Regions from separate parts of the Neobacillus sp. NRS-1170 genome, predicted to be linked through region 3. Evidence: predicted binding sites of a transcription regulator. Region 3 holds the regulator's gene; each other region holds the start of a gene.
The links. The regulator Rex, encoded in region 3, represses fermentation and respiration genes when NADH is low (regulators of the CRP and FNR family bind a similar motif). The targets are predictions, from matches to a motif close to TTGTGAAATATTTCACAA.
Positions count from the first base shown of each region.

Region 1: the regulator Rex is predicted to act here: its motif matches at 2,973-2,990, upstream of nirB (nitrite reductase large subunit NirB).
Region 2: the regulator Rex is predicted to act here: its motif matches at 7,554-7,571, upstream of ACIFOT_RS02200 (DUF3224 domain-containing protein).

Region 1 covers NZ_JBITPF010000067.1:17,046-27,998, reverse strand. The annotation lists gene pruA (L-glutamate gamma-semialdehyde dehydrogenase) at 1-451, shown strand, start outside; gene ACIFOT_RS25155 (hypothetical protein) at 661-1,470, opposite strand; gene ACIFOT_RS25150 (hypothetical protein) at 1,669-1,896, shown strand; gene ACIFOT_RS25145 (hypothetical protein) at 1,916-2,902, shown strand; gene nirB (nitrite reductase large subunit NirB) at 3,091-5,502, shown strand; gene nirD (nitrite reductase small subunit NirD) at 5,509-5,832, shown strand; gene cobA (uroporphyrinogen-III C-methyltransferase) at 5,859-7,280, shown strand; gene ACIFOT_RS25125 (NAD(P)-binding protein) at 7,277-7,906, shown strand; gene ACIFOT_RS25120 (hypothetical protein) at 8,081-8,275, shown strand; gene aceA (isocitrate lyase) at 8,360-9,643, shown strand; gene ACIFOT_RS25110 (YueI family protein) at 9,945-10,376, shown strand; gene ACIFOT_RS25105 (OsmC family protein) at 10,415-10,870, opposite strand.
Region 2 covers NZ_JBITPF010000008.1:1,139-12,091, reverse strand. The annotation lists gene ACIFOT_RS02260 (LVIVD repeat-containing protein) at 1-187, opposite strand, end outside; gene ACIFOT_RS02255 (hypothetical protein) at 560-1,144, opposite strand; gene ACIFOT_RS02250 (hypothetical protein) at 1,431-1,568, opposite strand; gene ACIFOT_RS02245 (YjcZ family sporulation protein) at 1,840-1,929, opposite strand; gene ACIFOT_RS02240 (YjcZ family sporulation protein) at 1,983-2,108, opposite strand; gene ACIFOT_RS02235 (VOC family protein) at 2,611-2,967, opposite strand; gene ACIFOT_RS02230 (hypothetical protein) at 3,194-3,529, opposite strand; gene ACIFOT_RS02225 (enoyl-CoA hydratase) at 3,830-4,204, opposite strand; gene ACIFOT_RS02220 (helix-turn-helix domain-containing protein) at 4,233-5,009, opposite strand; gene ACIFOT_RS02215 (LysE family translocator) at 5,027-5,602, opposite strand; gene ACIFOT_RS02210 (TSUP family transporter) at 5,739-6,506, opposite strand; gene ACIFOT_RS02205 (TrmB family transcriptional regulator) at 6,612-7,397, shown strand; gene ACIFOT_RS02200 (DUF3224 domain-containing protein) at 7,682-8,077, shown strand; gene ACIFOT_RS02195 (PucR family transcriptional regulator) at 8,455-9,648, opposite strand; gene ACIFOT_RS02190 (EamA family transporter) at 9,795-10,634, shown strand.
Region 3 covers NZ_JBITPF010000099.1:25,360-36,312, reverse strand. The annotation lists gene tsaB (tRNA (adenosine(37)-N6)-threonylcarbamoyltransferase complex dimerization subunit type 1 TsaB) at 1-314, shown strand, start outside; gene rimI (ribosomal protein S18-alanine N-acetyltransferase) at 325-774, shown strand; gene tsaD (tRNA (adenosine(37)-N6)-threonylcarbamoyltransferase complex transferase subunit TsaD) at 771-1,796, shown strand; gene ACIFOT_RS30945 (ABC-F family ATP-binding cassette domain-containing protein) at 2,447-4,363, opposite strand; gene moaC (cyclic pyranopterin monophosphate synthase MoaC) at 4,537-5,028, shown strand; gene ACIFOT_RS30935 (redox-sensing transcriptional repressor Rex) at 5,059-5,718, shown strand; gene ACIFOT_RS30930 (YhbD family protein) at 5,840-6,463, shown strand; gene ACIFOT_RS30925 (polymer-forming cytoskeletal protein) at 6,476-7,198, shown strand; gene ACIFOT_RS30920 (cytoplasmic protein) at 7,212-7,922, shown strand; gene ACIFOT_RS30915 (MDR family MFS transporter) at 7,935-9,452, shown strand; gene ACIFOT_RS30910 (YdiK family protein) at 9,506-9,706, opposite strand; gene ACIFOT_RS30905 (CPBP family intramembrane glutamic endopeptidase) at 9,703-10,425, opposite strand; gene groES (co-chaperone GroES) at 10,734-10,953, shown strand, end outside.

The DNA of each region.
Region 1 (10,953 bases), on a different contig from region 3:
TGCGTTCAAAAAGATTATGGAATATGTTGAAATTGGTAAGCAGGAAGGTAAGTTAATGGCCGGCGGCGAAGGAGATGACTCTAAAGGTTACTTCATCAAGCCAACTGTTATTGCGGACCTTGCTCCAGATGCCCGCATTATGCAGGAAGAAATCTTTGGCCCAGTTGTTGGTTTCACTAAAGCGAAGGATTTCACTGAAGCAATTGAAATTGCCAATAACACTGAGTATGGCTTAACAGGTGCCGTTATCACGAAAAATCGTGCCCACTTAGAGCAAGCTCGTGAAGATTTCCATGTTGGTAACCTGTACTTCAACCGTTCATGTACAGGCGCAATCGTTGGCTACCAGCCATTCGGCGGCTTCAACATGTCAGGAACTGACTCAAAAGCAGGCGGCCCTGACTACCTATTGCTTCACATGCAAGCGAAAACTACTTCTGAAATGTATTAAGAAATATGAAACCTCTTCTCAAGATTTGAGAAGAGGTTTTTTGCTTAGGTGTCAATGAAGGACAAAACCTTTAAAGAAAGCTGGCGAAATGTCCTTCATAATACGGATGAAGGACAAAAACTAACAAAAAAACTAGTGAAATGTCTTTCATAAGCTGTATGGAGGAACATATCCTCCAAATAAACTATAGAAAAGTCCTTCATTCAAAATCAAGGAACCTTCACCACAAATGGTACCGTGAAAACTTTCCCGTCTTGTTGAAATTGTCCCCAGATTTTATAGATTCCCTTTTCAGGAAAAATGGTCATAAACGTAACCTTTGGTCCATTCCCTTTCATCGTCATCGGATGAATGTGTAAGTATTTTTGGGCATCGCCGCTTATCGCAACAGCATGTCCCATTGCCCCTAAATAGGGCTCAAGAGTTTTAATCGGTTTATTGTTTTGGGCATCACGAATGGTGAAAGTCATATGCGAAGTTTTTCCAGCGGTCAGATTTTCAAACGAAAGGGATACTTTTTTATCTTCCACCACCTTTGTTAGCTTTTTATCAGCGACGAGAGGCACTTCCTTTGCTGCTGAACCCTCAATCTGCAGCCAGTGGCTTTCCATACTTGGGTCACCACCGCCTTTAGGGGTAAATTCGGAGATGAGTTTGTAATCTCCTCCAGCCGGAAAATCCGTTTTAAAAAAGAATTCCCCATTTCCTTTATATTCAGGATGAATATGTGAAAAATAAGATAAATCCTTGCTAACAATAAATAAATGCATTTTTTTCTCATGAACAGTATCAAAGGATTTAAACGGTGTATTGGTCTTGTCCATGATTAATATTGAAACTGGTGTATCTTCGTTTGCTTTCGGATGGTCCGAGATTTTCCATTCAGAATTTGTCGGCACCACGTCTGTTGGCACAGCACTCATTTGATGGCCCGTCGTGGACTTTGGTACTTTTAAGGGATTACATGCCGATAAAAGAATCGTAGATAAGAGACAGAATGCAATCATATAATATCTCAAGGTCATTCTCCTTTCGCAGTTTCCATTCTACTAAATATACATTCCCTATTTCCACCAATGCAAGGACTTTTTGACAACAACAAGTCGACCATAGCAAAAATAATGTTAATATAAAGAAGTCACAATAAAATTGAAACAATTTAAAGGAATAATTCGTCATTAAATTAAGAAGTAATTATTATTGGAGGAACTGGCCAGGTGATACCGTTCTATTTGTTACATGTTACAGCGGTTGCACATAGTGAAAATTTACTTTGGACCTTTTTACTATGCAATGTTTTTGTTGTCAGCTCTGGAATTATCTTTATGTATAGACTATTTACACAAAAGAAGGTGCGGATCGCGGGAATTACGTTTGGAATTGCCATAGTGATTAATTATGTCCTCATCGCGATATACGGGGACATATTTGATTTACTTGGCTAGGCGAAGGGAGAAGGTATATATGAAATATTATCGTTTGTGGGTAATTGCCTTTTTATTAAAATTCATTGGTTCCGCATGGGATGCATCCTATCATTTTAAATATTTATTCGAAGAATACTCCATACCCCATATTGTTAATACATTAGGTTTTGCTCTAGGAGCAATTTTGCTCTTCCAAGAGTGGCGGCAGACTAAGCACATGGATCGCTTTTCTAGAAACCTGATTACCATTGGCTATGCGTTATTTTTAATTGGGATTCCCTTAGATTTTACTTATCATATTGCCTACGGCATTGATTTAACAACATGGAGTCCGACCCATTTTATTTATTACATTGCCACCGATATAATGATCTTTGGAGTTTGGCGGGGATATTTTATATTTAGCCGGGACGTGAAACCGACATGGAAGTCGATGCACACGTGGTTTGCGATGTTTCTCCTTGAATGTTTTATGTTTCCGAACATGCAGCAGGAAAATGGGGCTATTTCCTATAATCAGTACATCCATGGAAAATCGATTGCCTCAAAAGAAATATTAGATTTAATATCGGATCCAGCCTCCCAAATTTTTGGCGGCATTCCGGAATGGGTGTATCCGATTTATTCTGTGATAATGGTAGCTGCCTTAACGGTTATCATTATTAGGATTTACCGCGATTTTTCCATTCCTGTTGCGGCTGCAGCACTGTATATCCTGCTCAGATTTGTGGGGAAAACGATCTTTTTCGCCGTCGGCTACCCAACTTCGTATGTCCCGATTACGATTATATTAATTCCGCTTTGCTTTTTCATTTTTAAAAAGACCAACTGGGTTGCAGGGCTAACGGGCAGTTTAGCTTACTTTCTTGTCTTGTTTGCGATAAATAGATCCGGCATTCTGATCACCCCGCCATTGGTAATATGGGAACTTGTCCCGGTTGCTATAATTGGTACACTTGTCCCGGTTCTTAATTCCCAAATAAAGCGAATACAACTTTGGCATAAAAATAAACAACCGGCTTAAAAAAGGGTGCCCCAATGGGCACCCTCTTCTAGTTTAGCGGGACGCTCGAAGGCTTGGGTTTTTGACAATTATGTGAAATCATTCACAAAGATGATTGGGAAGTGACGAACATCACAAATTTAAAGCAGTAATGAAATTACAATATAGCTATAGAGAAAACGTAATTAATAAATAGGGAGAGACCCAACATGAAAAAATTAGTGATGATCGGTAACGGAATGGCAGGAGTCAGGACAATTGAAGAAATTCTCAAACTGGCACCAGAACAATTTGAGATTACGATTTTTGGAAAAGAACCACATCCAAACTATAACCGTATTAAATTATCAAACATCCTTCAGGGCGACACCAGCTTTGATGAAATCATTATCAATCCGTTTGATTGGTATAAGGAAAATAATATTCAATTATTTACGGATGAAGAGATAGTCAAAATCGATGTGGACGGAAAACGAGTCATCAGCGACCAGAGCCATGAAGTGGACTATGATGAATTAATTATTGCCACGGGTTCGAATTCTTTTATTCTGCCAATCCCAGGTGCTGACAAAATCGGCGTGACCGGTTTCCGTGATATCCATGATTGTGAAATGATGATCAAATCAGCCGAGCATTATAAAAAGGCTGTGGTAATTGGCGGTGGATTGCTTGGCCTTGAAGCGGCAAGGGGATTGTTGAACCTGGGCATGAAGGTCGATGTGGTACACCTTATGCCAAATTTAATGGAACGCCAATTAGATTCAATTGCTTCATCACTACTGAAATCAGAACTAGAATCACAGGGCATGAACTTTTTAATGGAAAAGGAAACCGTCGAAATCCTTGGCGACGAACGCGTAACAGGTCTGCGCTTTAAGGATGGATCAGAAGTGGAAGCGGATCTCGTTGTCATGGCTATTGGGATTAAATCCAATAATGACGTAGCAAAAAGCAGTGGGATTTATGTTAACCGCGGCATCGTCGTAAATGATTTTATGGAAACAAGTGTGCCAAGTGTTTACACTGTTGGTGAATGTGCAGAACATAGAGAAATTGTTTATGGCATGGTTGCGCCATTATACGAACAAGGCAAGGTGCTTGCAAACCGTATTTGTGGGCTAAATGCAGAACCTTACACAGGATCGGTTACCGGAACACAGCTGAAGGTTGCCGGAGTCGACCTGTTCTCAGCTGGAGAAATCTTTGATGATGGCCAAACCAAATCCATTATGGTTTACAACGAATTTGAGGGAATTTATAAACGTGTTTTAACAAGAAATAATCGAATTGTTGGGATTGTGATGTACGGCGACACAAAAGAAAGTACAAAACTATTCCGCATGCTGACGAAAAAAGATGATGTCAGCGGTGTTTCGATTTTTCAAACTGAATGCAGCGCTGAGGCAGGCGGCGATGTAGCCTCCATGCCAAATGATGAACTTGTGTGCGGCTGTAACGGAGTCACAAAGGGTGCGATTGTAGAGGCGATTCAAACACAAGGCTTGACAACACTTGATCAAGTAAGCCATTGCACGAATGCTGGACGTTCTTGCGGCCGCTGTAAACCGATGGTCAGCCAAATTCTTGCCCATACGATTGGTCATCAATTTGATGCAGCAATGGCCGGAAAGACTAGTATTTGTGGCTGTACAACCTTAAGCCGCGAGGAATTGCTCGAAGAAATCAAAGTCAAGGGCTTAACAAGCGTGAAAGAAGTTATGAACGTGCTTGAATGGAACAATGAAGAAGGCTGTACAAAATGCCGTCCGGCGATTAACTACTATCTTGGCATGATTTACATGGATGAGTATAAGGATGACCGTGATTCCCGTCTTGTTAATGAAAAAATGCATGCAAATATCCAAAAGGATGGAACTTATTCTGTTGTTCCAAGAATGTATGGCGGGGTGACTACCGCAGCAGATTTGAAAAAAATTGCCGAAGTTGCTGAAAAATATAACGTTCCTCTAGTAAAATTAACAGGAGGACAACGAATTGGATTATTCGGTGTCATAAAGGAAGACCTGCCAGGTATGTGGGAAGAGCTCGATATGCCGTCAGGATATGCCTATGGAAAAACACTTCGTACGGTCAAAACCTGTGTCGGCGCCCAGTTCTGCCGCTATGGTACACAGGATTCTATGGCTCTAGGCATTGAGCTTGAAAAGAAATTTGAACGTCTCGATACACCTCATAAAGTAAAAATGGGGGTATCAGCTTGCCCTAGAAACTGTTCAGAAGCAGGCATCAAGGACATCGGCTTTGTCGGCATTGATGGCGGCTGGGAGATTTATGTAGCCGGTAACGGCGGTGTTGACCTTCGCCCTGGCGATTTGCTATGCACAGTCAAAACGACAGAAGAAGTAATGGAAGTGACTGGTGCCTATTTGCAATACTATAGGGAAACGGCTAATTACTTGGAGCGGACTTCTAAGTGGATGGAGCGCGTTGGCCTTGATCATGTAAAAGAAGTTCTAGCAAACGAAGAAACTCGTAAGGCTTTGAATGAGCGAATGGATAAAACATTGAAAAAATACAGTGAACCATGGAATGAAGCGATTCAAAGTGAAGAAATTAAAGATAAGTATTATACTAAACACACTGTCAAGGTGGGGGAGTGAGTCGACATGCTGCAAACAATAACTCGTATACCAGTTGCCCATTATTCAAATGTAAAGATGAGATCCGGCTATTCCATCAAAATTGATAACAAGGAAATTGCTATATTTAAATTAACAAATGGCAAGGTGTATGCCATTGAAGACCGCAGCCCCCATCCAAAGGGGGGCGTCCTTTCCGAAGGGTTAGTTAGTGGTGAATACGTATATTGTCCTGTTTATGATTGGAAAATTTCATTAGCAGATGGAAAAGTGCAGGCACCAGATGAAGGACAAGTTAGGACGTTTAAGGTAGAATTAGAAAATGATATTATTTTTATTATACTAGAGTAAGCAATATTCGCGGGGGAGGCTGAACGATGGAAAAAGGTAAGGTATTTTTAGTAGGCGCAGGGCCAGGGGACATCGGATTAATTACCGTAAAAGGATTGGATGCAATCAAGCAAGCCGATGTCATTCTTTATGACCGTCTAGCCAACCCGAAGCTGTTGGAATTTGCCCCAAACAAGTGCGAACTGGTTTATGGAGGCAAGCTGCCGGAGCGCCACTTTATGCGCCAGGAAAATATAAATGATTTTCTGGTAGAAAAAGCCTTACAAGGCAAAATAGTTGTTCGTTTGAAAGGCGGCGACCCAGGTGTTTTCGGCCGGGTGGGTGAAGAGGCGGAAGCCCTGGCGCAGCATCAAATTCCTTATGAAATCGTCCCAGGCATAACCTCAGGGATTGCAGCACCCCTATATGCCGGGATTCCGGTAACCCATCGGGAGCACGCAGAATCCTTTGCAGTCGTTACTGCCCATGATAAATCCAAGGATGGAAAACCAAATTTGGACTGGGAAAGCCTAGCCCGCGGTGTGGATACCATCGCTTTTTACATGGGTGTCGGAAATTTACCGTTTATATGTGAAAACCTTATTCGTAATGGAAAGCCTTCAACCACTCCTGTGATCTTAATTCAATGGGGCACTTTTGGCCGTCAAAAAACCTTGCAAGGTACATTGGCTGACATATCAGCTAAAGTGTTGGAAGCAAAGTTCAGCAATCCATCTATTATTCTTGTCGGCGAGGTCATTTCCATCCGTGAAAAAATTAGCTGGTTTGAAAAAAAACCACTACATGGCCGGCAGATTTTGCTCGCTCGCACAGGTACTAGCCCTAGCGTACTGGCAAAGGAATTAATGGCACTTGGAGCCGATGTAATTGAATTTCCAAAATGGAAGAAGACTCCTTTACCAATAGATGTTTTAAAAGCGGCTGCCTTTGAAAAAATTCTGTTTGCCTCACCTGAAAGTGTGGAAGAATTTTTCACAGCCGTGTTAGAGCAGCAATTAGATATCAGAACGATTAAAGCGGACTTTTATGGAGCATCAATTAAAACCATTAAAGCACTAAACAGCCGTGGATTTAAGGCTCATCTAGCAGAACTACCTGGAGATTATCTTGTTGTCGGCGATGATAGCATTTTGATAAAAGGCTATGAAAACGTGATGGTTACAGGTAAGAAAGAAATCGACCAGCAGTTCATGCCTATTTTTAAAAGAATGTTAGGAGAAGCAGCATTGAATACCATGGTATTCCCAAGCAGCGCCGCAGTTGAACCATTTATCAAAGCATTAAGTGAATGCGGCATTTCCGCTGCAGAGCTTTTGAAAGATTTACAAGTAATCAGTATGGGGAAACAAACATTGGATGCAGTTGAGGCAGTGGGGCTTCGGTCGGATGGTATGCCGGAACAAGCAACGAAGGAAGCCTTGATTAATTATTTAGAGGGTCGTCAATGAACTCATTCTATCCCATTATATTACGGCTTGAGGGCAAAAAAGTGGTAGTCGTGGGCGGTGGTAAAGTTGCCGAGCGAAAGGTGAACGGTTTACTTGGGACTGGAGCAGATATTATCGTAATAAGTCCGGAGATAACGGAAACGATTCAAAAACTTGCGGACGAGGGTAAGTTTGTTTGGCAGCAAAGGCCTTTTTCTGAAGAAGATGTTTATGGTGCTTTTATGATTTTTGCAGCGACAAATGATCAAACATTAAATCAAATGGTGAAAGATTTGGCAGATTCTCACCAGCTCGTAACCATTGCCGATAATCCAGATGAATCGAATTTTCATATTCCCGCACACTTGCAGCGTGGCCGGTTAAGCATTTCTGTTTCAACTGGCGGTGCAAGTCCAACTCTTGCAAGGAAAATTCGTGAACAGCTTGAACAGCAGTTTAATGAGTCCTATGAAGCTTATTTGGAATTTCTATTTTTAAAGCGACAATGGATTTTGAAAGAGGTGGAGGATGCAACTTTAAAAAGAAAACTATTGGAAGCCATTGTAAGTACGAATTTTTTATCAAGTGAAAATCGCGAGCAGGATTTTCAAAGATTATATAATGAGCAAGCAGGTACCTTAGATTAGGGTACCTGCTTTTTTTATATGGTGCTAGTACGAAAGTATTAATCAGTATGACTTAAGGATTATTTTACCTATTTTTATAAAATTTTCAGAAAAGTAGTTCCATTTTTGAAAAGTGTGTTATATAATACAAAACGAGGATAGTTACTGTATTATAACAAAGAGGTGATCTAGTTCGTGTCGACGCAAAAGTCTCGTATTGAGGTGTCCAGGGCTTCGAAAGCCCAGTATGATGAGATTTTAACACCAGAAGCATTAAATTTTACTGAAGAGTTTGAGTGTAAATTCGGAAGCAGGCTGATTGAACTGTTACAATGCAGGGTTAAATTCCAACGGGAAATAGGTGCACAAGCCTATACCGACGGCAGTTAACTGTTTGAAGGCTATTTTAAACGTTAGCTGGATATGAAAGTTTATAAAAAAATAAAATTAATAGATTAATAGGAGGAATTTAAAATGACAAATTCAAGAGTAGCGGGGTTGCAAGAAAGCTGGGAGTTAGATAAGCGCTGGAACGGGATTACTAGACCATATACGGCGGAGGATGTTATCAAGCTTCGAGGCTCGATTGATATCGAACATACATTAGCAAAAAAGGGCTCAGAAAAGCTTTGGAAGCTTTTGAATGAAGAGGATTACATCAATGCCCTTGGCGCCTTGACAGGAAATCAGGCTGTTCAGCAAGTAAAAGCAGGACTGAAAGCCATTTACTTAAGCGGCTGGCAGGTTGCAGCAGACGCCAACCTTTCCGGACATATGTACCCGGACCAAAGTTTATACCCAGCAAACAGTGTACCAAGCGTTGTAAAACGAATTAACCAAGCCTTACAGCGTGCCGACCAAATCACTCACTCTGAGGGTGACAACTCTATTGACTGGTTCGCACCAATCGTCGCCGATGCTGAAGCCGGCTTTGGCGGACAGTTAAACTGCTTCGAATTAATGAAAGGGATGATTGAAGCAGGTGCTTCAGGCGTTCACTTTGAAGACCAGCTATCTTCCGAGAAAAAATGCGGCCACTTAGGCGGTAAGGTGTTGCTGCCAACCCAAACGGCGGTTCGAAACTTAATTGCTGCTCGTTTAGCAGCAGACGTTATGGGCGTTCCTACAGTTTTAGTAGCTCGTACGGATGCCAACGCTGCGGATTTAATCACTAGTGATATCGATATGAATGACGCCCCATTCATTACAGGAGAGCGGACACCAGAAGGCTTTTTCCGTACAAAGGCAGGGATTGATCAAGCGATTGCCCGCGGCTTAGCTTATGCGCCATATGCAGACCTAATCTGGTGTGAAACTTCAGAGCCAAACATTGAAGAAGCAAGACAATTTGCGGAAGCCATCCATGAGCAATTCCCTGGCAAACTATTAGCCTACAACTGCTCACCTTCCTTCAACTGGAAAAAGAAACTGGACGAAGAAACGATTGCAAAATTCCAGCAAGAGCTCGGCAAAATGGGCTACAAGTTCCAGTTCGTAACACTAGCAGGTTTCCATGCGCTAAATCACAGCATGTTCGAGCTTGCCCGCGGCTACAAAGAGCGCGGTATGGCAGCTTACTCCGAATTACAGCAGGCTGAGTTCGGCAGCGAGCAACACGGCTACACTGCAACACGTCACCAGCGTGAGGTTGGTACTGGTTACTTCGACCAAGTATCCATGGTCATCTCTGGTGGAACCTCATCCACAACAGCATTGAAAGGTTCTACCGAAGAAGAACAATTCTCAGCGAAAAAATAAATGCAGATTTGAATCCTTCTCTCCGTATGGAGAGGGGGATTTTTTTATAGGGGTAGTTTACTCTTGGATAGTGGGTGAATACTCTCGGAGGAGCTGCGATTACTATCGGATAGTGGGTGAATACTCTCGGATGAGCAATGATTATTCTCAACAAGTTGAATTGCTCTCGCATAAGACGGTTTTACTCTCGGATAACCTTGTTTTACTCTCGATTTGGTCGTAACCCCATTTTTTTTGAAAAGGCACATTTTTTAAGTTATTATCATACAAAATAATAGCCTTTTATATGGAGTTGATTTTTTTGAAAAAACAAACCGTGGAAGAGGTATTGCAGCAAGGAATCCATGGGCCTCTGGAAACAAAGCCTGATGAGCGGCGTAAATACTTAGGGACATTGCGTGAACGGATTATTGTGGCACTGTTGAAAAGCCAGGTAGCAGAAACAAAGGTTTATCCCCAAATTGAACGGCACATGAAGGAAAACCCTAGAGCGCATCTTTTTTTAAACGGCAGTATGAGCTATGAGAACCTATCCAAGTATGTAAAAGTTGCCACCAAAAATAAAATTGAACACACCATTGTAACGAATAAAGGCCATGATACGGAGTTTGGCTTAATCTTGGCGATGAACTATGCCATTGATAAAGAGGAAATCCTTATTACGAAAAATGTCCCGATTAATCAGCCAGACAAAAAGAAAAAGGGGCTGTTCGCTAGAATTTTTAAAAATTAAAATAAGAAAAAGGCGTAATCCAAACGGATTGACGCCTTTTATTCGGCAGCCGCAACTTCAACAGTCGCCTGCAACTCCATTTCAACATTCCCTTGGACAGCGCGGCTGATCATGCAGGAGGCTTCCGCTTTTTTGGCAAGACGATGTGCCAATTCAATCTCTTTTTCGGCAGCATTCCTTTTCAAGACAATATGTGGCTGATGAATAATTTTTTTATAAGTAATAACCCCTTTGGTGACATCCACAATTCCCTCGGATTCCATCGTTAAGCTTTCCTTCTCAAGCCCGCTTCTCTCCATGATGGCAGCAAGAGTAATGATATAGCAGGTTGCGGCAGCCCCAAGCAGCATTTCATCAGGATTGGTGCCAACTCCCGGACCCTTCATTTCAGGGGGGATTGACACTTTCGTCTTCAAGTTCGCGGTTTCAATTTCTCCAACATCATTCCTTAATCCCGGCCAATTAGCTTTTAAATGAAAGTGATGTTCAGCCATCTTAAATTCCTCCTTTTTATCTAGTGCAAGATTGAAAATATATGGTATTTTTATAGGAGCGCTGTAAATTATTTTGGAGTAGT
Region 2 (10,953 bases), on a different contig from region 3:
TATGTTTATCTTTCATTTTTCCTAGAAGTGTGAAAGGAAGTGCAATTGTTAGGATTCCTCTATCGGGGCAAAATGTGGTGGTTGGGTGACAAAGGGCATGTTCAACTTTAACAGAGACTTCCTTGTCACAAATATCGATGTGAAGAACTAAACAGACCTGTATGGTTACATTTGAATGGTTACTCAATAATGTTTTCACCTCCTTATTTTATAGTAAATGCAAATTGGACAACCTATGGAAGTGTACAAGCGGAATATTTCTTTTCTGACATATATTTTTTATCCTAAGCGTTCTCTTATTATACTTAACTGCTTCATTAACAAAATAAGAAAACGAAATCGCCGCTGCCATCCCATCTTTAACATAAGCACCCGTTACTTTAAGTACAACTCTTCACAATCTTGTAAGTAATAAAAAAGCATCTCCCCCTTATGGAGAAACACTCGACCTATCTTAATAATTTTCTAATTCGTTATTTAAGTCCCTAAATCTTAAACTCAAGCACCCGTTAGTACAACAAGCATTTAGAATTAAATAAAGCCATGATTTGAATTTGGCTCAATTTTTACTTCTTATTTTTGGGTACTTATTAATATAGGTATCTCCACCAGCAAGTAGTTGTTTTGTTTCTATATCATATACTGCACATCTTCCCCTAAACTCTTTATCTGTATCTTTAAAAGAATAGAAAAAATATACTTGTCTATCTGGACTGACTGCTTGATTATATTTCATTTTTATATCTGGGTAGGTAGTAAGAATACCATTTCCATCCCAAGTTATATAATTAAATTTTTCCACCTCATGAAACAATACCTTTTTTCTAAAATTTACTGATTCATTGAGCATCTCTTTAAAAAGAGCAGTATCCATGTTTCCAAGTTTATTCTTATGTTTTTTGTAAAACTCATAATGTTTTCTGTAAAACTTCTGATGAACTGGATAACTCCTTTTCCTTAATGCCTCATAAAATTGGTCTACAGTTTCAGTAAATACTTTTTCTTTATTCTCAGGGTATATGTAGTTTATTTCTTGCTTTATAGATTCCTTAGCTGATATAAGATTACTTTCTGCGTTAGCTTGCTTCACTATTGCCATTAGAATAGATATGGCAAAAATGCTGAATAAAACTTTAGGTGTCATGTTATAAGCTCCTTTATGTTAAATCTATTTACTATTGCCTACAAAAAGCTTCATATTGTTCATTGGATATTTTTTCAGTACGATCTACATTTTCCAAATGAAATTCGAATGGTTGCTCTGGACCAATAGGACTATCCGTGAAAGTTATGATATATAAATCATTGGGAGGATTATGAGGTCCTGTAAAAGTAATTAACCCTACCATAATTAGATGCTTATTATCAATTCTTTTAATACTGAGAATTTTTTTGCAATCATATAATCTGTTTGTTATTTTTAATAAATGTTAAGCATAATGCTGAAATAAAATGTCTTCCATCATTTCTTCTTTTGTCCCAGTCGGATTAGCTCTATTTTCTGCATATGCTCCTGTATCACTAGCTAAAACAAATATCAATAAAGCTAAGAAACATTTCTTCATCATCTTTACTCCTTTTTATTTAAACTTCCCCAAAAGAAGAGAATAATAGGTATCTTATACGACATAACTATCAAATTTTCCTAAGCCACTAACCTCTTCCGTTAGTTCAACAAAAAAATGACCGCTGCAGCGATCACAAGGTTAAGTTCCAGCCGGAACAAAATATTGAACTCAAGCACCCGTTAGTTCATTTAGTAATTCTTAATTTTTTTTATTAGTTTGTCAACAGCCCCAAAAGAGGGCCTTTTTCTTGGTTGATTCCTCTTATTCTAAATTAATAGCACATAAATGATGCACCAATAATGATAAGAAGAATGAATAATACTACGATTAACGCGAAACCACTTCCATGTCCACCGCTCATTTTATAACCCCTCCAGCATAATGATTTTTCCCGCTAGAACGTGTATTGGTTTATTAATAAGTCATAGATGCTCCGACAATAATTAAAAGGATGAACAATACTACGATTAAAACAAAAGAACTGCCTCCGTAAAGGCCGCCGCCGTAGCAATTACCACCCCAGCCGTAACCATAGAACATATTACTCACCACCTTTTGGATCAACTCAAATGTGTATTATTTTAGTTAAGATAAGGTTAGCTTGGATTAGTATCACTTAATTAGATAAAATAAGCAATTTGCCTATAAAAATAAAGACATGTCAGCATTATACGCAAAAGCTCTTTAGGATGTTACAAGGAAATGATAAATATGCTGGTGTTCTCTGTAAGTAACCACATACATTCAAAAATCTATTTAAACTGAATAAAAAAAATGGGAATGGAGTGATGACTCCATTCCTATTGGACAACAGCCCCATAATGGTAACTTGATTTTAGCGATCTCCTTTAGTTTTCATAGCTAAATTTTACATAGAATTTCTATGTATATAAATCCAAATTTCACTCGGTAGTGCAATAAGAAAGCCGCCAATCATGGCAGCTATTTTTTGTTAAATCTCAATTTCACTCAATCCAGGAATACTTCCCAATAGTGAAACAACAGAAGCAAGGATCTACTTTAAATCAGTTAATAAAACCCGTTACTCGGTTTTCTCCCATATTTCAATCCATCTTCCATCTGGATCAGCAATCCAAATAAATGTTCCGTACTCGCTTTTCTCAGGTTGTTTTAAAAGAGGTACTCCAATTTTATTAAAATGTTCCATCCAAGCTTCGATATTTTCTACTTGAAAATTTAGCATCACAGATTGTTCTTCTGGAAAATAATCACTATCTTCTTTAAACAAAGAAAAGATTGTTTCGTTGTCAACATCTGGCTTGATAATCGTACCATTCCACTCTCCCATCGATAAACCAAGAGTTTCTTTATACCATTTATTTAATGAAACAACGTCTTTTGTTCTCCAAAAAACCCCACCGAAACCTTTAATTTTCATGGCCTTGACCTCCAATAGCATTTTATTCCATTTTAAAGCAGATGGGAATGCCAAATCAATAGCTTGTTTTAAAGATAACTCTTTGTGATCAAAGGACTTCTACTTTATTATTGACTGATTTTATTGAACTAGCAGATATTTTCTTATCAATGCCAACAGAAAATAAGACAGCGAGCCATCCCATCTTTATCATAAGCCCCCGAAAGTTTAATAACTATTTTTAGGCTTATTTCTCTTTTATAAAAAAGAACCCTTGTTCATTTTCTTGAGGAACAAATCCTGATAAAGCCTTTGAGTTCTCTACCATATTTTGTTCGGCAACTGTTATAACTGTGTATTGATTCCCATTTTTAATATGATTGTTTTCTCGTCTATCTTGTTCCTCTCTTGTTACAACTCTATATTGGTCCCCATCATCAATATCCGCCTGTCCTATAAAAACAGTTTCTGATATTGGTAGTTTATTAGCAAATATCTCTGTGCTTCCCAAGCATTTAATAAATCCAATACTCAGTGTGACGATCCCTGCAACACCAAAAATAAATACTAATTTTCTCTTCATAAGTTACCTCCTATATATTTACCAAATTGTTACATTCTATTAATTCTAAATAAATAATATAACCTTCTTCAACAACCTTCATCGTTGGTCCAATAAAAAAGGGGATTGCCACAGCAATCCCACTTTTTAACTCTTGCCCCTGATAGTTTAAGTGTAACTTTTCATAATGCTTCAGTACATAATGGAATAACTTCATAACCTTACAGACAAGACAAAATTTTTAAAAAAAAGAACTTGGAATTTTTCCAAGTTCTCTAATCTTTCGTTGTAAAAGCTAGTGTAAAATATCTCAAGAGGAATTTATAGGATTACTCCTGAAAAATGACCTCTTAGCACTTTCTTTCCATGTTGATTTTCGCATACAAAAGAGGCATTAATACGTGTCCTATTATCTTCCTTTTCGAATTGCTTTATCGGTACTACACAAATTATAATATCACGAGTAAATACTGGTCTTAAAAACTCAAAATTCATTTTACGAGCATGAACATTGTTATCGCCGCCTATTTTTGTCGGTAATGTAGCGGTTAGTAATCCCTGTATTACAAGTCTTCCCTGTTCATCAGGAGTAACATGGTGAGAGCCTTCATCACGTGAAACCTTAGTAAACAATTCAACATCTTCTTTTGTGAATTTCCGTTCAAATGTAATATTATCTCCTACTTTTAATGACACTTTTACCCCTCCTTTTTTTTAAATCCATTTATAAATGTGACATATATTCAAATGCTGTTGTTCCATATACGCTTTTAAAGTGTTTATTTAAATGGGTTAAATCAACAAAACCACATTCAGTTACGGCTGCATATATATCTCTATTTTTTTCTATTAACTGCTTTGCACGCTCTATCTTGCAGTTAAGAAAGTATTGGTATGGTGAAATTCCAGTATGAGCCTTGAATAATCTGATAAACTGATATTTGGATAAATTAAGCTCTAAACATATCTCGTCAAGTTTAAGTACATTTTCTAAGTTACTATGAATCATATCCTTTGCTTTTCTAATTAGAGCGTTATCTTTTTTATAGTATGTAGAAAGATTCGTTTGAATTAGGCTATCTGTGAGGGATACGAGTAATTCATTGCACAAAGCCTCATCTTTTTCGGTTAAAATGGCATTAGATAGACTTAAAATTCTTTGTTCAAGTCTATAATCATAGACAATAGGTGTTGAAAAACGTACTATATCTTTTTTCTCCATAACCTCTAAAAGCAATTGCGGTTTAATATATAACATAACATAATCAAGTCCTGCCTTATGATCATGTGCCATTCCGTCATGTGCCTGTTCTGGATTAAAAAGCATAACACCATTTTTATAGGATAATTGTAAGCTGCCATCCAGGTTATATTGTTGAATACCACGCAATGTTACCCCTATTGCATACTCCTGGTGAGAATGCTTTTTATAAGTAAAATTAGTAATACTTGCTGACAACGCAGTGATACCCGCTGATTTTTTATAGATAAATTTGTCCAACTAATTCACCCCTTTATCTACATCCATATCATCACTGCAGAATAAGCTAAAAATATTGCCATCATTACATTAACAATTTTACTATGATTCTGTATAAACTGCTTAAAGATTGTCCCGAAAAGAACCCATGTAATAAATGCCAAAAATCCTATAAGAGTTATAGCTAACACACATATAGACACTGCATTCATTGCGGTATAGTGCGGCAATATAAAGCTTGGAATAACAGTCATTGTAAAAAGTACTACCTTTGGATTTAAAAACTGCATAAGGAATCCTGACTGAAAGGTACCGGATTGGTTTACAGTTGGTTTTGATGTATCCGCTTTGTAAATTTGATAAGCAAGATACAACATATAAATGCTTCCGATAATCTGCATAACGATTAAAATTTTCGGTATGATTGCTAGAAGCAAAGTATTCAACATAGCGGAAATAACAAGTAATAGACCAAACGCAATCGTTGCTCCATATGTATATTCCATTGCTTTTTTTGCCCCGAAATGATGGACTGTCGATAATATGACAATATTGGTAGGCCCTGGTGTAAAGGTAATAATAATACAGTACATTAAAAAAGATGTAATATTCATGAGGAAAACTCCTTTCAAGGTATTCTCATGCAATTTTACATCTTAATATTAATGGGCATATAGTATATTATTGAAGTACTATATATAATGCAAAATAAAATACTGTGACCTTAGAAGGAAGCACAGTATTTTAAAATTATTGAATATAATCATAAATATTCTTCGCTAACAATAAACAGGTTACTGCAATAAACAGAGCACGAACATAACCACTTCCTTTTTTTATTGCAAATTTTGATCCACAAATCGCACCAGCAAGTTGTGCAATTCCCATTATTATTCCATAAGTGTAGTTTACTTGCCCTAAAAACATAAACATCAACAACCCAGCAATATTACTACCGAAGTTTAAAAATTTTGCATTCCCCGCAGCCTTTAAAAAATCAAATCCAATCAACAAAAAAGAAAAAATTAAAAATGAACCTGTTCCAGGACCAATGAATCCATCATAGAAACCAATAGCAAAAATGGCAACTACAAAAATAAGAAAGTGACGGATAGACAGTTGTTTTGGGGTTGAAATGCTTCCCCAATCTTTCTTGAAAATAGTAAAAATAGCTACTGCTGCGAGCATTATCAACATCAATGGCTTAAGCACTTCAGGGTTTAACAAATGAACAGTGTATGCACCCAATAATGAGCCAATAAACGTGAGTGGAAAAAATCTAAACACTGATTTTATATCAAGTTTACCAGAACGATAAAACATAAATGTACTCGTTAAAGAGCCTATAGTCCCTGCTAGTTTATTGGTAGCTACTGCCCCTGCTGGATTTAACCCTGTAAATAATAATGCAGGCAGTGCAATCAGTCCGCCACCCCCTACAACTGAATCAATAAATGCTGCTAAAAATCCAAAAACAATCAAAATAATTAATAACGATGGGTCTAATTGCATTTCAATCAACCTTTCTTAATAGTCACTACTGGAATAGTAACTAATTAATTGCTATATGTAAATAGTTATTGTAAATTTGTTACATAGGAAAATAATTGGAGGGCGAAAAAAGTGGACGACATAGTGCAGCAGCTCAAAAAATTAGGTTTTAACGAATATGAAGCTAAATCATATGTATCTCTCGTTAAACAAGGTCCTGTTACAGCCTACCAAGTTAGCAAGGACTCAGGTATACCAAGAGCACGAATTTATGATGTGTTAGGTAATCTTGTTGAAAAAGGAATTGTCTTGAAGGAGGAAATAAATGACACCACTCGATATTCACCTCTGCCCGTTGAAATCTTTTTGCAGAAGGCTCACTCAGAGTGGCAATCGACTTATTCGGTATTAAGTGACTCTTTAAGAAGTCTAGAAACTTCTGGTGAAAATATGGACAACCGTGTGATTACATTAAAGGACTATAAAACGATTATTAACTATTGTGAGATGTTAATAAAAAAAGCAGAAAAACGTATTGTTATTTCAATGTGGGACGATATGTATGAGGTGTTGAAGAAGGATCTGGTTCAGGCGACTGAAAAAGCAACCGTACAAGGTATTACACTACACGTTGAAAATCCAATTGGAAATCTAGAAATCCATCGCATTACACCTTTTACTGAAACCCCGTCTACGGATCATTGGTTTATTTTGTCCATAGATTCTAAAGAGATGATTTATGGACCATCAATTGAGGAGCGTAGTGTTGCTTTTTATACAGATGACCCTGTTCATATTTACTTATTAGAGGATTATGTATGGCACGATGTGCTAGTGAATAGACTTGTTCGACGTAGCCAAGACGATTTAGAGAAATGGATTACTACTGAGCGGAGAGCCTTCTTTATGAAAAACTAAGAAGTTTATTCAAAGAACCAATAAAAATTAGGCATAAGTAACTAAATGAAAACTTAAAGTTTATTTTTATTTTTTTAAGTCACCTCACTATCTGTGCACCCAACTGCCCAGTTTATAAATGGCAATTGGATCTTCAACTATTGCATCAGTTACTTTAAGTGTATTATTTCACAAAGTAAGTAAAGAAAAATTAATAAAAGTAATCCTTTTCTATTATTGATAATGGTACTTTTTGGATAATATACTGAAGGTGAATTACTATTTAATAATGAAGGGAGATTTCCATGGAGGTAACATTTACAGTAAGCAAATGGGATGAAAAGCCAGTAGACGACACTAGAAAAGAATTCCCTATTAATATTGCCCAGGTCGAATATGATATTGAGGGTGAATTAACAGGAAAAGCTTGTGTTGAATATTTATTATTTTATATAGACTCTACTATAGATGATGGTCACTTAGCCACTTCTAAAATTTCCGGATTTCTGCATTTTGAAGGAACTTACAAGGGAAAACATGGGACATTCACGGCTTTAGAGCAAGGAATGTTTGATAAAGGAAATCTAGATTCTCCAGGAACAATCATCAAAGCTACCGGTGACTTAGAAAGCTTGAAAGGGTCTTATAACTATAAGTTTACAGGTGAAACCAGTAAGATGATTCTAGACTTTAAATTCTAACAAAACAGAAAAAGGGCATTTCTTTACTACCAGGAATGTCCTTTTCGTCGAAATAATAGCGTGCTCCGTCTCCCCCTCCTATTTCCGGAATTTTTATATGAATTTATAAACAAAAATTTCAAATTTATAATCTCACTTTTATAATGTACCAATGGAATCCCCAATCGGAGCATAAGTTTCCCAGCCTTCTAAATAACCTTTAACAGCAGCTAATTTATCTTCTTTACTAAATTTAGTCATAGAAAAACTGCACACCTCCTTGTTAAATTTTGTGTCTAACAATTGGGGTGCAGATTAAAAATTGTAAGTAAGTTTTATTTTTTCTCACTATTTTTTTTAGTATTAAAGAATTCGGAAATGATGTTCTAGGAGCTGTTTCAAATGAAGGTATGAATAAGTAGAGCAATGCGCAATTTAAATGCCACTTCAGGGTCCTTTAAATTTTCACCTAATATATCTTCACATTTTCGTAAACGATAGATTACTGTATTCCGATGAACAAAAAGTTGCTTGGCTGTTTCTCCAATATTACCGTTATTTTTAAAATAAAGGTTTAGTGTTTCCAATAAGCCGATTTTATCTTGGTCCAATGGTTGTGCAAGCTCCTTCAATGTTTTTACATAGAATTCCTGTAAATAAGCGGTAGGTACCAAGCTCAGAAGCTCGCCCACTGATTGGCTTCTGCAAAGCTGGATAAATTTCCTCTTTCCTAAACGATAGCCCATATCCAGTTCATTCTTCGCTTGCCAAAAGCTAGTTTTTATATCTAACACACGTTCCACATAATTTCCCATTCCAAAGGAGAAGGAAATTTGAAAAGTGTCATCAATCAAATCCTGCAGTTTTTGCAACCAATTACCTATTTGGCATTCTATGTTATTGCTCAGGGAGAAAATAGGGCAAAGAAAAATAAATAAATCTTCTTTAGTAAAAAAGATATATTTATTCATTTGATTAACTAACTCCCCTTCAATAAGTTCAAAAATGGCATCTTTCCTATGATCAACAGGTGGAATAATACCATCAGGCTTTCCCACAACAAGCAGATAATATGGCGCATTCACTAAACCATAGCCCTTCCCTTGAGCTAAAATTTCTTGTTTAGAGATATTGGTTCCCTCCAAAACACGCGCAAAAAATTTATTTTTTTCACGCCTAATTTGCAACAGATTGAGCATCCCACTAGGTCTTTGGGTTAAGATAAATGACAATGTTTGATTGACAATATCCCCTAATGAGTGTGTTAACGGGATATCAATAATAGGTAATGCTAACTCGTCAGCCATCCGAATGACTGAATAGGGGATTTCCAGTAAATAACGTTCGGTTTTGATCCCTAAACCAGCACACCCTTTCCTTGCCATATCCTCAATAAGAGTCACTAGGTTTTCCGGATTTTCTTTAAACCAGAAAGCGGTAGTCACTAATAATTCATGCGGTTTTACAAAATGTATAATATCTGGAGCATCCATCATGGTTACTGTGTGAACGGTACGATGGCACCCTCTTTTGCCCGCTACAATGCTTGCCCCTTCAAAAATTGGGATTTGCATGAGATCCAAAATTTCCATAAACCTCTCCTACTACTATTTAATCATTGGTTACGGTGACTAACACCACGAAAAATATTTGTTATTTCATACAATGACAAAATATACCTTGTTCCCTTATTATTCTACATAGACGATAGAAGAAACGCAAAATAGGAGGAGACCAAATGTTTTTGCTTGCCTTAATGAGTTCATTTTTTAACGCTGCCGTTACTTTATATGCAAAAAAAATTATGGTAGAAATGAAGAATAGCCATAGTTTTATAGTAACTTCTTTCATCTCTGTAAGCATTCTGCTTGCCTTTTCAATGCCGAGACTATTTTCATTTCATATGAACATGGGTTCGGTTAGCTTGTTGGTAATGGTTATCCTTCTTGATACCATATCTAATATCCTGTTTTTTAAATCTATGGAGCGAATTGAGGTTTCTAGACTTGCAGTTTATTCTTCACTCACACCTCTCTTTACATTCCTACCCAATATCTTTATCAATGGGTTTCATACAAAAACTTTCATTTCGGTATTTTTTATTGTACTTGGCATCTATTTTTTAAATTTGAAAGGACGTGATCCCTTCGCTCCTTTAATGGAGTTAAAAAAAGCCGGAAACATGCTTGGGATTCTAGCTTCCGTGATTATTGGCATTAGCATGGTACCAACGCAGCAGCTACTCATCCATGAGTGGACAAATGCTCCAACTCTATACCTGATGCGCGCTACAGGTATTAGCTTACTTATTTATATCATTTATCGCCCGAAACTTTGGTTTCCAAAACTGAACGTTGCTCTAGGAGTACGTGGGGTTCTATCGATTATCCAATGGATGTGCCTTTTAACAGCATTGAAATGGGCTGATGGGACATTGGTTGTAGCTTTGGCTTATACATCCCCTCTTTTTGTCCTCTTTTTAGCACGAATTTACTTTAAAGAGAAAATTACTATTCCGAAAGTGGCAGCATGCGTGATTACTATTTTGGGGATCGTTTGGACCATGATGGAGCATTAAAACTTACATCTTTTGATAATCTCCCTTTGTTCTGACTGAAATATAAAAAATGAGCCTTTTCATAACTGTTTCTGCTATGATGTACAAGATTCCATTTAACGGTTAAAATAATCCCATTAAAATTAACATTAGGATAACAAGCAAATTAACTCAATAATCGGCATAAAAACAATGCTCACGGCATTTAAACTCTGAGCATTTTTCTATATATCGCTAATTGAACTAAATAACAAAAGGCGATCTTCTTTAAGGATCGCCTTTATTTAAGCAAAATGAATGTTATTTTAGAACAGAAAAAGGAACATCAAAAACCTCCACA
Region 3 (10,953 bases):
GCCAGCTTTCAGTTGTGGAGCAGGATCAGTTAGTTATGGCTGTAGATTGGGCAGCTAAACTAGCCGAAATGACAAAGCCGGTATTGTTTGTAGGGAATGATCTGCCGCTTCATCAATCAAAGCTTGAAGAAATCGTGGGAACTAAGGCATTTTTTGCAAGCATCACGGAACATAATCCTCGTCCTTCTGAACTGGCCTTGCTGGGATGCAATAAAGATGGGGAAGATGTACATTCGTTTGTACCTAATTATATACGTTTAGCTGAAGCCGAAGCTAAGTGGTTAGAAGCAAAAGGAAAAAATTCAAATGAATAGGGATAGAAAAATGGTAGATTCTTATGTTTTTCGTTATATGAGGGAAGAGGATATCGACCAGGTTTTAGTTGTTGAACAGGCCTCGTTTACAGTACCATGGAGCCGTGAAGCTTTTTATAATGAATTGCACAATAACAAGTTTGCCGTTTATATTGTGCTTGAGGAAGACAATAAAATAATCGGATACTGCGGTACGTGGATTGTGATTGATGAGGCGCATGTAACAAATGTGGCCATTTTGCCGGAATTTCGCGGCAGAAACCTTGGGGAAACGATGTTGCGCAAATTGATGTCTGTTTCGAGGGAAATGGGGGCGAAAAGCATGACCCTTGAAGTTCGGGTAACCAATCATGTGGCACAATCGTTATACCGCAAACTAGGCTTTCAAAATGGCGGGATCCGGAAAAATTATTATTCAGATAATCAGGAAGATGCGCTAGTGATGTGGGTGAATTTATGATAAAAAATCAGTATATATTGGGAATCGAAACGAGCTGTGATGAAACGGCAGTTGCAATTATTAAAAATGGCCGGGAAATCGCGGCTAATGTTGTAGCATCTCAAATCGAAAGCCATAAACGGTTTGGCGGCGTGGTACCTGAGATTGCTTCACGCCACCACGTTGAACAAATGACCATCGTGATTGAAGAGGCTTTGAATCAAGCAAATTTAACATTTGCAGAAATGGATGCGATTGCTGTTACAGAAGGACCAGGTTTAGTTGGGGCTTTATTAATCGGGGTGAATGCGGCGAAAGCCCTTGCTTTTGCACATAATATTCCGCTTGTCCCAGTCCATCATATTGCCGGGCATATTTACGCAAACAGGCTGGTAACAGAAATGAAATTCCCACTATTAGCCTTAGTCGTTTCAGGCGGCCATACAGAGCTTGTTTATATGAAGGAGCATGGTCATTTTGAAGTTATCGGCCAAACGCGTGATGATGCTGCTGGGGAAGCCTATGACAAGGTGGCAAGGACGTTGAACATGCCATATCCAGGTGGGCCGCACATTGACCGTTTGGCACATGAGGGAAGCCCAACGATTGATTTACCTCGTGCATGGCTTGAGGAAGGGTCTTATGACTTTAGCTTCAGCGGGTTAAAATCGGCAGTTATCAATACTGTCCACAATGCTGAACAGCGCGGCGAGACGATCGCACCTGAGGATCTTGCTGCCAGCTTTCAAGAAAGTGTTATTGAAGTTCTTGTGAAAAAAACAGAAAGAGCAGTAGCTGAATATGGAGTGAAACAGCTATTGGTCGCTGGCGGTGTAGCTGCAAACAAAGGTCTTAGAGGTGCATTAGAAAAGACTTTTTCAGAACAGGCTGAAGTGGAATTAGTGATTCCTCCCTTATCATTATGCACCGATAATGCAGCGATGATTGCTGCAGCCGGAAGCGTGATGTTTGAAAGAGGTGTAAGAGCTGACCTTTCACTGAATGCGATTCCAGGTCTTGATATCGAACTATACAATAACTAAACCTTCCATTATCGGGAGGTTTTTTATCCTTTCGGGTCTAATATTCACACTGCTTTTATATGGGACACTATGAGAGGATTCGACGCCTGTTTTGTCCCATAGAGCCACTCTAAGGGACACTTTGAGAGGATTCGACGCCTGTTTTGTCCCATAGAGCCAATCTATGAGACACATTGAGAGGATTCGACGCCTGTTTTGTCCCATAGAGCCAATCTATGAGACACTTCGAGCGAATTCGACGACTGTAATGTCCCATAGAGCCACTCTAAGGGACACTTTGAGAGGATTTCACGACCGTTTTGTCACATAGCCACTTTTAGAGCATTATTTCAGAATTACTGGATGTCTTTCATCGCTATAAAAAACTAATCAAACGTTTGTTTAGTATTTTTTGTGGATAAATTTTTTTTCGAAAATTAAAATTAATAACATAATGTGGATAAGTACGTGTGTTCCTGTTGATAGTGTGGATAAAAACGGTGTTTTTTGTGGATAATGTGGAAAACTGAAGTGATTATTTGCAAATATACCATTTGAATTGTGCATAAGGTTGTGGAAAAAAGGTAATTTGTAAATGGATTGTTGATAAAATAAAAAGGACCGGACTTATTCAGTCCGGTTTTCACTTTTTAGTAACAATCACTTTATATTTATTCCGCCAGCTCCGCCCATTCTTCCATCAATTGCTCGAGCTCAGCTTTGGCTTTTTCACTTTTTATGTTAATTTCCAAAACCTTTTCGTGATTTTGAAAAATATCCGGCTCACATAACAGCGCTTCACAATCTTGAATTTCCTCTTCAAGCTCGTCAATCCTTAATTCAATCTCTTCTAATTTCCGTTTACGCTGCCGCTCTAGTTTTTTGCTTTCCTTATCCTGTTGATAACTATTTCTTTCTGAAATATCAATCTGAACCTTTTTAACAGATTCGGCAAGGGCTAATGCAGCCAGTTCTTCCTGTTCCAGCTTTTTTTCTAAATAATAATCATAATCCCCAAGATATTCACAGCTGCCCTCACGGCTTAACTCCAACACCTTTGTTGCAATACGGTTGATGAAATAGCGGTCGTGCGATACAAACAAAATCGTGCCAGGGTAATCGATTAAGGCATTCTCAAGTATTTCTTTACTATCTAAGTCAAGATGGTTGGTTGGCTCGTCCAAGATTAAAACATTTGCTTTCTCGAGCATCAGTTTCGCGAGGGCAAGCCTCGCCTTCTCGCCGCCGCTTAAAGTCGAGACCGTTTTCAGTACGTCATCACCGGAAAATAAGAAATTGCCGAGCACTGTCCGAATTTCTTTTTCATTTTTCAACGGGTAATCATCCCATAATTCGTTAAGGACACGTTTGTTTGATTTTAGCTCTGCCTGCTCCTGGTCATAGTAGCCAATCGAGAGGTTTGTCCCGTAGTGAATCGTACCGTCCAATGCTGGCAGCTTTTTAATGATTGTTTTTAAAAGCGTTGATTTGCCGATTCCATTTGGACCAACCAGAGCTATACTTTCACCTTTAAAGGCCCGAAAAGAAATCCGCTCAGAAATCACATCACCGTCATATCCAACGGCAAGCGAATCCACCATAAGAATATCATTACCACTCTGCCGCTCAATTTCAAATGAGAACGAAGCAGACTTTTCATCCCCTAATGGACGGTCCATGACCTCCATTTTCTCAAGCTTTTTCCGCCGGCTTTGCGCCCGTTTGGTTGTTGAGGCACGGGCTAAATTGCGCTGAATAAAGTCCTGGAGGTTCGCAATTTCTTGCTGCTGCTTTTCATAAAGCTTCATGTCGCGCTCATAGTTGGCCGCTTTCTGATCTAGATATGAGCTGTAATTGCCAGTAAACCGCTGAATCTGCTTCCGGGATACCTCATACACCTGCGTGACGACTTTATCTAAAAAATAGCGGTCGTGGGAGACAATTAATATTGCACCATCATAACCCTGGAGATATTGCTCCAGCCATGAGAGAGTATCGATATCCAAGTGGTTGGTCGGCTCGTCCAAGATTAAAATGTCAGGTTTGGTTAATAGCAGTTTCCCTAAAGCAAGCCGGGTTTTTTGACCGCCGCTTAAACTGGCAATCATCGCATTAGAATCATGAAAATTTAATCCGTGGAGCACAGAGCGAATATCCGCCTCGAACTGGTAGCCGCCCTGCTCTTTAAATTTCACTTGAAGCCCGTCATATTCTTTTAAAATTCTTTCGTAGCGACTTGAGTCTTCGAAAATTGCAGAATCGGCCATTTGTTCTTCAAGCTTTCGAAGTGACTTCTCCATCTGACGAAGTTCCTCAAAAACAGTCAGCATTTCTTCCCAGATAGACAAATTGGATTCTAACCCCGTATTCTGTGCCAAATATCCGATGGTCACATCTTTTGGTTTAATAATTTCCCCGCCATCATGTGACAGATGACCGGCAATGATTTTCAGTAGCGTCGATTTCCCCGCACCATTGCGGCCAACAAGAGCAACGCGGTCTCTTGTTTGTAATTCCAGCTTTATATTCGATAAAATAAGGTCAGCACCATAATATTTTTGTAGTTGATTAACCTGCAATAAAATCATAAAATTCACCTCTATACTACTCAATATTTTACCGTATTCCCAAAGGTCCGGCAATAAAGCGGGTCAGTTTGCCTGATGAGAAAACCTCATGGACAAAAAAATGTACCGATAGTTCAAAGTTTCACAGACATAGAAAGAAAAATAGTGTATGATTTAATCGGAGGATTGTTTATATGGCAGAATTCACTCATTTTAATGAAGAAGGCAGAGCAAAGATGGTTGACGTCAGTGATAAACCAGAAACGGCGCGCACAGCTCTGGCTCATTCAAGCATAACAGTCAGCAGAGAAATTTTTGAAAAAATAACGAATCATGAAATGAAAAAAGGCGATGTCTTAGCTGTTGCGCAGGTTGCCGCCGTGATGGCCGCGAAAAAGACATGGGATCTTATTCCAATGTGCCATCCTATTCCATTAACGGGAGTGAATATCTCTTTCTCGTGGGAACAGGCCGGTGACAACTATCAATTACATATTGCAGCTTCTGTTAAAACAAAAGGTAATACAGGTGTTGAAATGGAAGCGTTAACAGCAGCGTCTGCCTGTGCATTAACTGTCTATGATATGTGTAAAGCCGTTGATAAAGGCATGGTCATCGGACCGACCTATTTAGTAGAGAAAACGGGCGGTAAAAATGGAGATTTTAAGAGAACAGAACTAGTTTAACAAAACTATTTATATGGGGTGTGGGAGATTATGAGTAATGAAACGATGAAAATACCACAGGCGACAGCCAAACGGCTGCCCCTTTATTATCGATTTTTAAAAAACTTGCATTCTTCCGGCAAGCAAAGAGTTTCATCAGCAGAATTAAGTGAAGCGGTTAAGGTTGATTCGGCGACAATCCGAAGGGATTTTTCCTATTTTGGAGCCTTAGGGAAAAAGGGCTATGGATATAATGTGAATTACTTATTAACCTTCTTCCGGAAAACATTGGACCAGGATGAACTGACAAAGGTTGCCTTAATTGGGGTGGGGAATCTTGGTACAGCCTTTTTAAACTATAACTTTTTGAAAAATAATAATACGAAAATTGAATGCGCTTTTGATGTCGATCCTGGAAAAATGGGAACGACGATTCGTGAGGTACCGGTTTATCATTTGGATGAGCTGGAGAGGGTAATCACCGAACATCAAATATCAGTCGCGATTTTAACCGTTCCGGCACAGGTCGCCCAAATGATTACAGACCGGCTTGTAAAGGCAAATGTGAAAGGAATCTTAAATTTCACACCGGCAAGATTAAATGTTCCGTCCTCGCTTCGTGTTCATCACATTGATTTAGCTGTCGAGCTGCAATCACTGATTTACTTTTTAAAGCATTATCCAAATCCAACAGATGAAATCGAAGAATAAAATGTTTAAGGGCTTTTCGCAAAATTTTGCGGAAGGCCCTTTTATTATTAGGACAAGTTTTTCGAATCTTTACAACGTAACAGTGTTATGTTACATTAATACACAGAAAGGGGTTTTAATCATGAGCGAGGAGTTAATTTCGAAAAAGGAATTATTAGAGCTGGCGGGAATATCCTATGGACAGCTGTATAGATGGAAGCGTAAAGACCTCATTCCGGAGGAATGGTTTGTAAGGAAATCCACGTTTACCGGCCAGGAAACCTTCTTTCCAAAGGAAAAAATCTTAGAAAGAATCAATAAAATTCAAACGATGAAGGAAAATTTATCGTTAGATGAACTAGCAGACATGTTTTCTCCTAGTCTAAGCGATTTGCAGTTAGATAAGGATGAATTAATAAAACGTAACATTGTTTCAAATGCAGTGATGAATTTTTACCTGGAAAATGACCAAGGCAGCCCAAATTTTAATTTTTCCAGAATGCTTGAAGTTTATGTTTTAGAGAAGCTGTTGCAGTCAGGGGAGATCAATTTGGATGAAGGGAAAATGCTGCTGCAGGTGCTAAAGGACAATGCCGCGCTGATTAAGCAAAAAAGCTGTGAACTCCTGATTACCCGCAAACTTGGTGTATCATCGTGTTTCTTACTGATTAATGCGGAAGAGATCCATTTTGAGAGGGGAACGAAGATTGTCGTGCAGGTTTCCTTAATGACCTGTATGGAAGAAATTAAGTCGAAATTATTATAAAGGAGAATCCTTATGGAATTGAAAAATAGAGGAGATTTGGCCATTAATGGCTTAGGTTCTTCAAACGGCGGACAATTTAACCTAGTTACATTGAATGGCAGAGGGACGATCAACAATGATGTGGAATGTCATGAATTTGAATGCAATGGATTAGGGACGGTCAATGGGAATGTGACAGCAGATATGGCCAGAGTAAACGGGAATGCCAAGTTTAAAGGAACATTCGAGAGCCAAAAGTTGACCGTTGAAGGGACCGCGAAATTTGAGAAGAACATAAATGTCAAAAATTTAAGGATCTCTGGGAAAGCTTCAGTGGGCGGGAGCGTAAAATGTGAGGAGATTAAACTTCGGGGTATGCTTTCAGTTGGGGAAGACTGCGAAGCTGAGTATTTTAAAGGAGAATACTGCTTCACGATCGGCGGGCTCCTAAACGCAGATCAAGTTGATATAAAGATTTATGGGGAGTGCAAAGCAAAAGAGATTGGCGGGCAAACAATAACAGTAAGGCAGCATAAAGGGTCGTTCATTGGAGCTTTATTCAAGCCAATTTTCAAAGCGCAATTAGAAACGGAGTTAATTGAAGGGGACAAAATTGACCTGGAAAATACGATTGCGAAAGTGGTGCGGGGCAATCAGGTCAGAATTGGACCGAACTGTCAGATTGATGTGGTTGAGTACACAGACGAATTTTCACAGGATAAAAATGCAGTTGTGAATGATATCAGAAAGGCATAAGGGGGGAAGGGAAATGAAAAAAGACGCAAACTTGATTATCAATGGTTCAGGAAGTTACCCTGGCGGCCGTTACGATAAAATCAGCATCAGAGGCGAAGGGACGATTGTAAATAATGTGGATTGCTCCTCTTTTCATGTATATGGAACGAGTGAAGCGGTCGAAAATGTTAAAACAGGTTCAGTAAAGATTTTGGGGGAGGCTGAGATTAAAGGGAATATCGAGGCTGAGGAAACGCTGATCATGGGGACGCTCTCAGTCGGAAGCCGGGCGCAATTGAAAAAAATAAAGATCCTTGGGCTGCTCGAAGTGGGAGAGAGACTCTTCGGCGATCAAGCATCGATTAAGGGAAGCATCGTAGTAAATGGCGATGTGGAATATGAAACCTTCGATTCGAGCGGCGGTTTTGAAATTAAGGGATTATTAACCGCGGATACGATTAAGGTGGGGCTGCGCTACGGCCAAAGCACTGCGGAGGAGATTGGCGGGGGAAAAATAACCGTCAAAAAGAAAAAGAACTCTCTTCTTCCCTTCGGAAAAGAGGTTGGGACTCTTAAAGTGAAAGTTATCGAAGGGGATGAAATTTTTCTCGAAAATACAACGGCAGATATTGTTAGGGGCAATCAGGTGAAGATTGGCCAGGGCTGTCAAATAGGCTTAGTGGAGTATCGGGAGCATCTAAGCCAGGATTCACAAGCAACGATAAAAACAAAGACAAAGATATAAAGGAGAAATCGGATGGTAGCAAAAGAGAGTAAATTAGGTTTGGTTGTCGCGGGGCTATTACTGGGGATATTGATGGCCTCGATGGATAACACGATTGTCGTCACGGCGATGGGAACGATTGTCGGTGATCTTGGCGGGCTGGAAAGCTTCGTCTGGGTGGTTTCCGCCTATATGGTCGCGGAAATGGCCGGGATGCCGATTTTTGGTAAATTATCGGATATGTATGGCCGAAAAAGGTTCTTTATTTTTGGATTGATATTGTTTATGGCCGGCTCGGCCCTTTGCGGAACAGCCGAAACGATCACGCAATTAAGTATTTACCGCGCGATTCAAGGGGTAGGCGGCGGAGCTCTTGTCCCGATTGGGTTTACGATTATGTTCGATTTATTTCCACCCGAAAAACGCGGGAAAATGGGCGGTTTGTTCGGGGCAGTTTTCGGGCTTTCAAGTATCTTCGGGCCGCTGTTAGGGGCGTATATTACCGACCATATCAGCTGGCATTGGATTTTCTATATTAATCTCCCGCTTGGCATTTTATCATTGATTTTTATCGTCATCTCTTACAAGGAATCGCCGATTCACCAGAAGCAGTCGATTGACTGGTGGGGAGCCGTGACGTTAATTGGCGCGGTAGTTTGTTTAATGTTTGCCCTTGAATTAGGGGGACAAAAGTATGATTGGGGTTCTTCGACGATTATTAGTTTATTCACGGGCTTCGGGGTTCTATTTTTGATCTTTTTGTTTGTCGAAACAAAAGCGAAGGATCCGATTATTTCGTTTGCGATGTTTAAAAACCAGCTGTTCGCTGGAAGTACACTAGTTGGCTTGTTTTACGGGGCCGCCTTTATGGCGGGAACCGTTTATATCCCGATTTTTGTGCAAGGGGTATATGGCGGAAGCGCGACAAATTCAGGGCTTATTTTATTGCCGATGATGCTGGGTTCCGTTGTGACGGCACAGGTCGGCGGCTTTTTAACGACGAAAATGAGCTATCGGAACATTATGTTTATTTCAGGTATCATCCTGATAGGCGGGTTTATCCTGTTAAGCACGATTACACCAGAAACAAGCAGGGCTATCTTGACCCTTTATATGATTGTCATTGGTTTAGGAGTAGGATTCTCTTTTTCCGTTTTAAGCATGGCCGCGATTCATCCATTCGGGATGGATCAAAGGGGCTCCGCTACCTCAACCAGCAACTTTATCCGCTCCCTAGGGATGACCATTGGGATTACAATTTTTGGAACGATTCAAAGGAGTGATTTTAAAGAGGGATTAGAAAAGGCGTTTTCTGGAATGGGGCCGATGCCTAAGGGCGGCGCATTCGGCGATTCCCGAGCGTTATTATCGGAAGAGGCAAGAAAGAACATTCCGCCGCAGATTCTCGATAAAATCACCGATGCCCTTTCCAGTTCCATTGTTCATACCTTTACATGGGCACTCGTTCCGGCAGGCATTGCCTTCCTCTTCATCTTTATCTTAGGCAAAGAACGAATGGTGTTCGATAAACAACAAGGGATTTCCAAATAAAAAAGGTGTCAGGCACCATTGTGAATTTTTCACATGGTGCCTGACACCTTTCATCATTTATCCACTTTGTTTTTATATTTGAAGTGAAGGGTGATCATTTTTAGACCGGAGCCGAAGTCAAAGGTGGCTAAGATAACGAGCAGGTAGCTGAAAAAGCCCCAGCCATTTGTTTGCACCTCATCAACGGCGAAGTAAGTAAATAAACCGCCGAGTAAAAAGTAAATCAATCCGGAAAACAAGGGTGAACGTCTCATAGAAAGCCTCCGATAAAGTTTTGAACCGCCTCGGCCTCCCGCATCAGTCTTTCGATATCCTCCCGGTAAACAGACTGAACGAGGACAACTAAGGTATTCATCGTGACATGCGCAAAGATCGGCACGATGATGCGTTTTGTTTTGACATAAAGAAAAGCAAAGGTAAAGCCCATAGCCGAATAAAGTAAGATATGCTGAAACTCCATATGGGCTGCGGCAAAAATAACAGAGCTGATAATTGCTGAGATAAAGAAATTAAATCGCTTATGAAGGGCACCAAAAATGATTTTTCGAAATACAATTTCTTCTAGAATTGGACCCACAATACTTGTTACAAAAATCGCCAACGGGAAGGTTTCGATAATGTTGACGATTTCCTTCGTATTCTCAGAACCCGCTTCAATGCCGATCAAGTGCTCAATAATAGCCGCCGCGTACTGGGCAAATAAAGCTAAGAAAAATCCAGCCACTGCCCACATCGCCGAGTACGAGAATGAACTTCCCTTCCGGTCGAAGCTTTGTCCTTTCATTTCGTTACGTAACATAAAAAGGATAATGATGAGTGCAATCGTAAAACTAGCCAATAGCCATACGGGCACTGCTAACTCCAGCTTGCCCCCAAAATGCCTAAAACCGAACATGAATAACGGAACGCCAATTAAACTGGAAAACTGCATAACGATATAAACAATTAAAATTATCCAATATTCCCTTTTCAAATAAGTAATCTCCTTCAGATCTATTTTTTAAAATTATAGAAATAATTCATAGGATTCCATCCTACATTTTACCTTTAAAAAGGGCCTCGTTCAATTTTGAACAATTTATCCAAAATCTTTGTATAGAAATTGCTGTATTTCACATACTGATTAAGGTTGAAAAAAAGATTTGCCCTCCCGTAAAAATTTTATGCTTCATACTTGCAAAAGATTTACAGATTCATTATTATAATAATTGTGTTAGCACTCATTCATAGAGAGTGCTAATAATGTCAGAATTACATATATTTTTGAGGAGGTTGTTTGATTTGTTAAGACCATTAGGTGATCGCATTGTCATTGAGCTTGTTGAATCAGAAGAAAAAACTGCAAGCGGTATCGTATTACCGGATTCAGCGAAGGAAAAGCCTCAGGAAGGAAAAGTTGTTGCCGTAGGTACAGGCCGTGTGCTTGAAAATGGCGAACGCGTTGCCCTTGAAGTTTCTGTTGGCGACCGCATTATCTTCTCAAAATACGCTGGTACTGAAG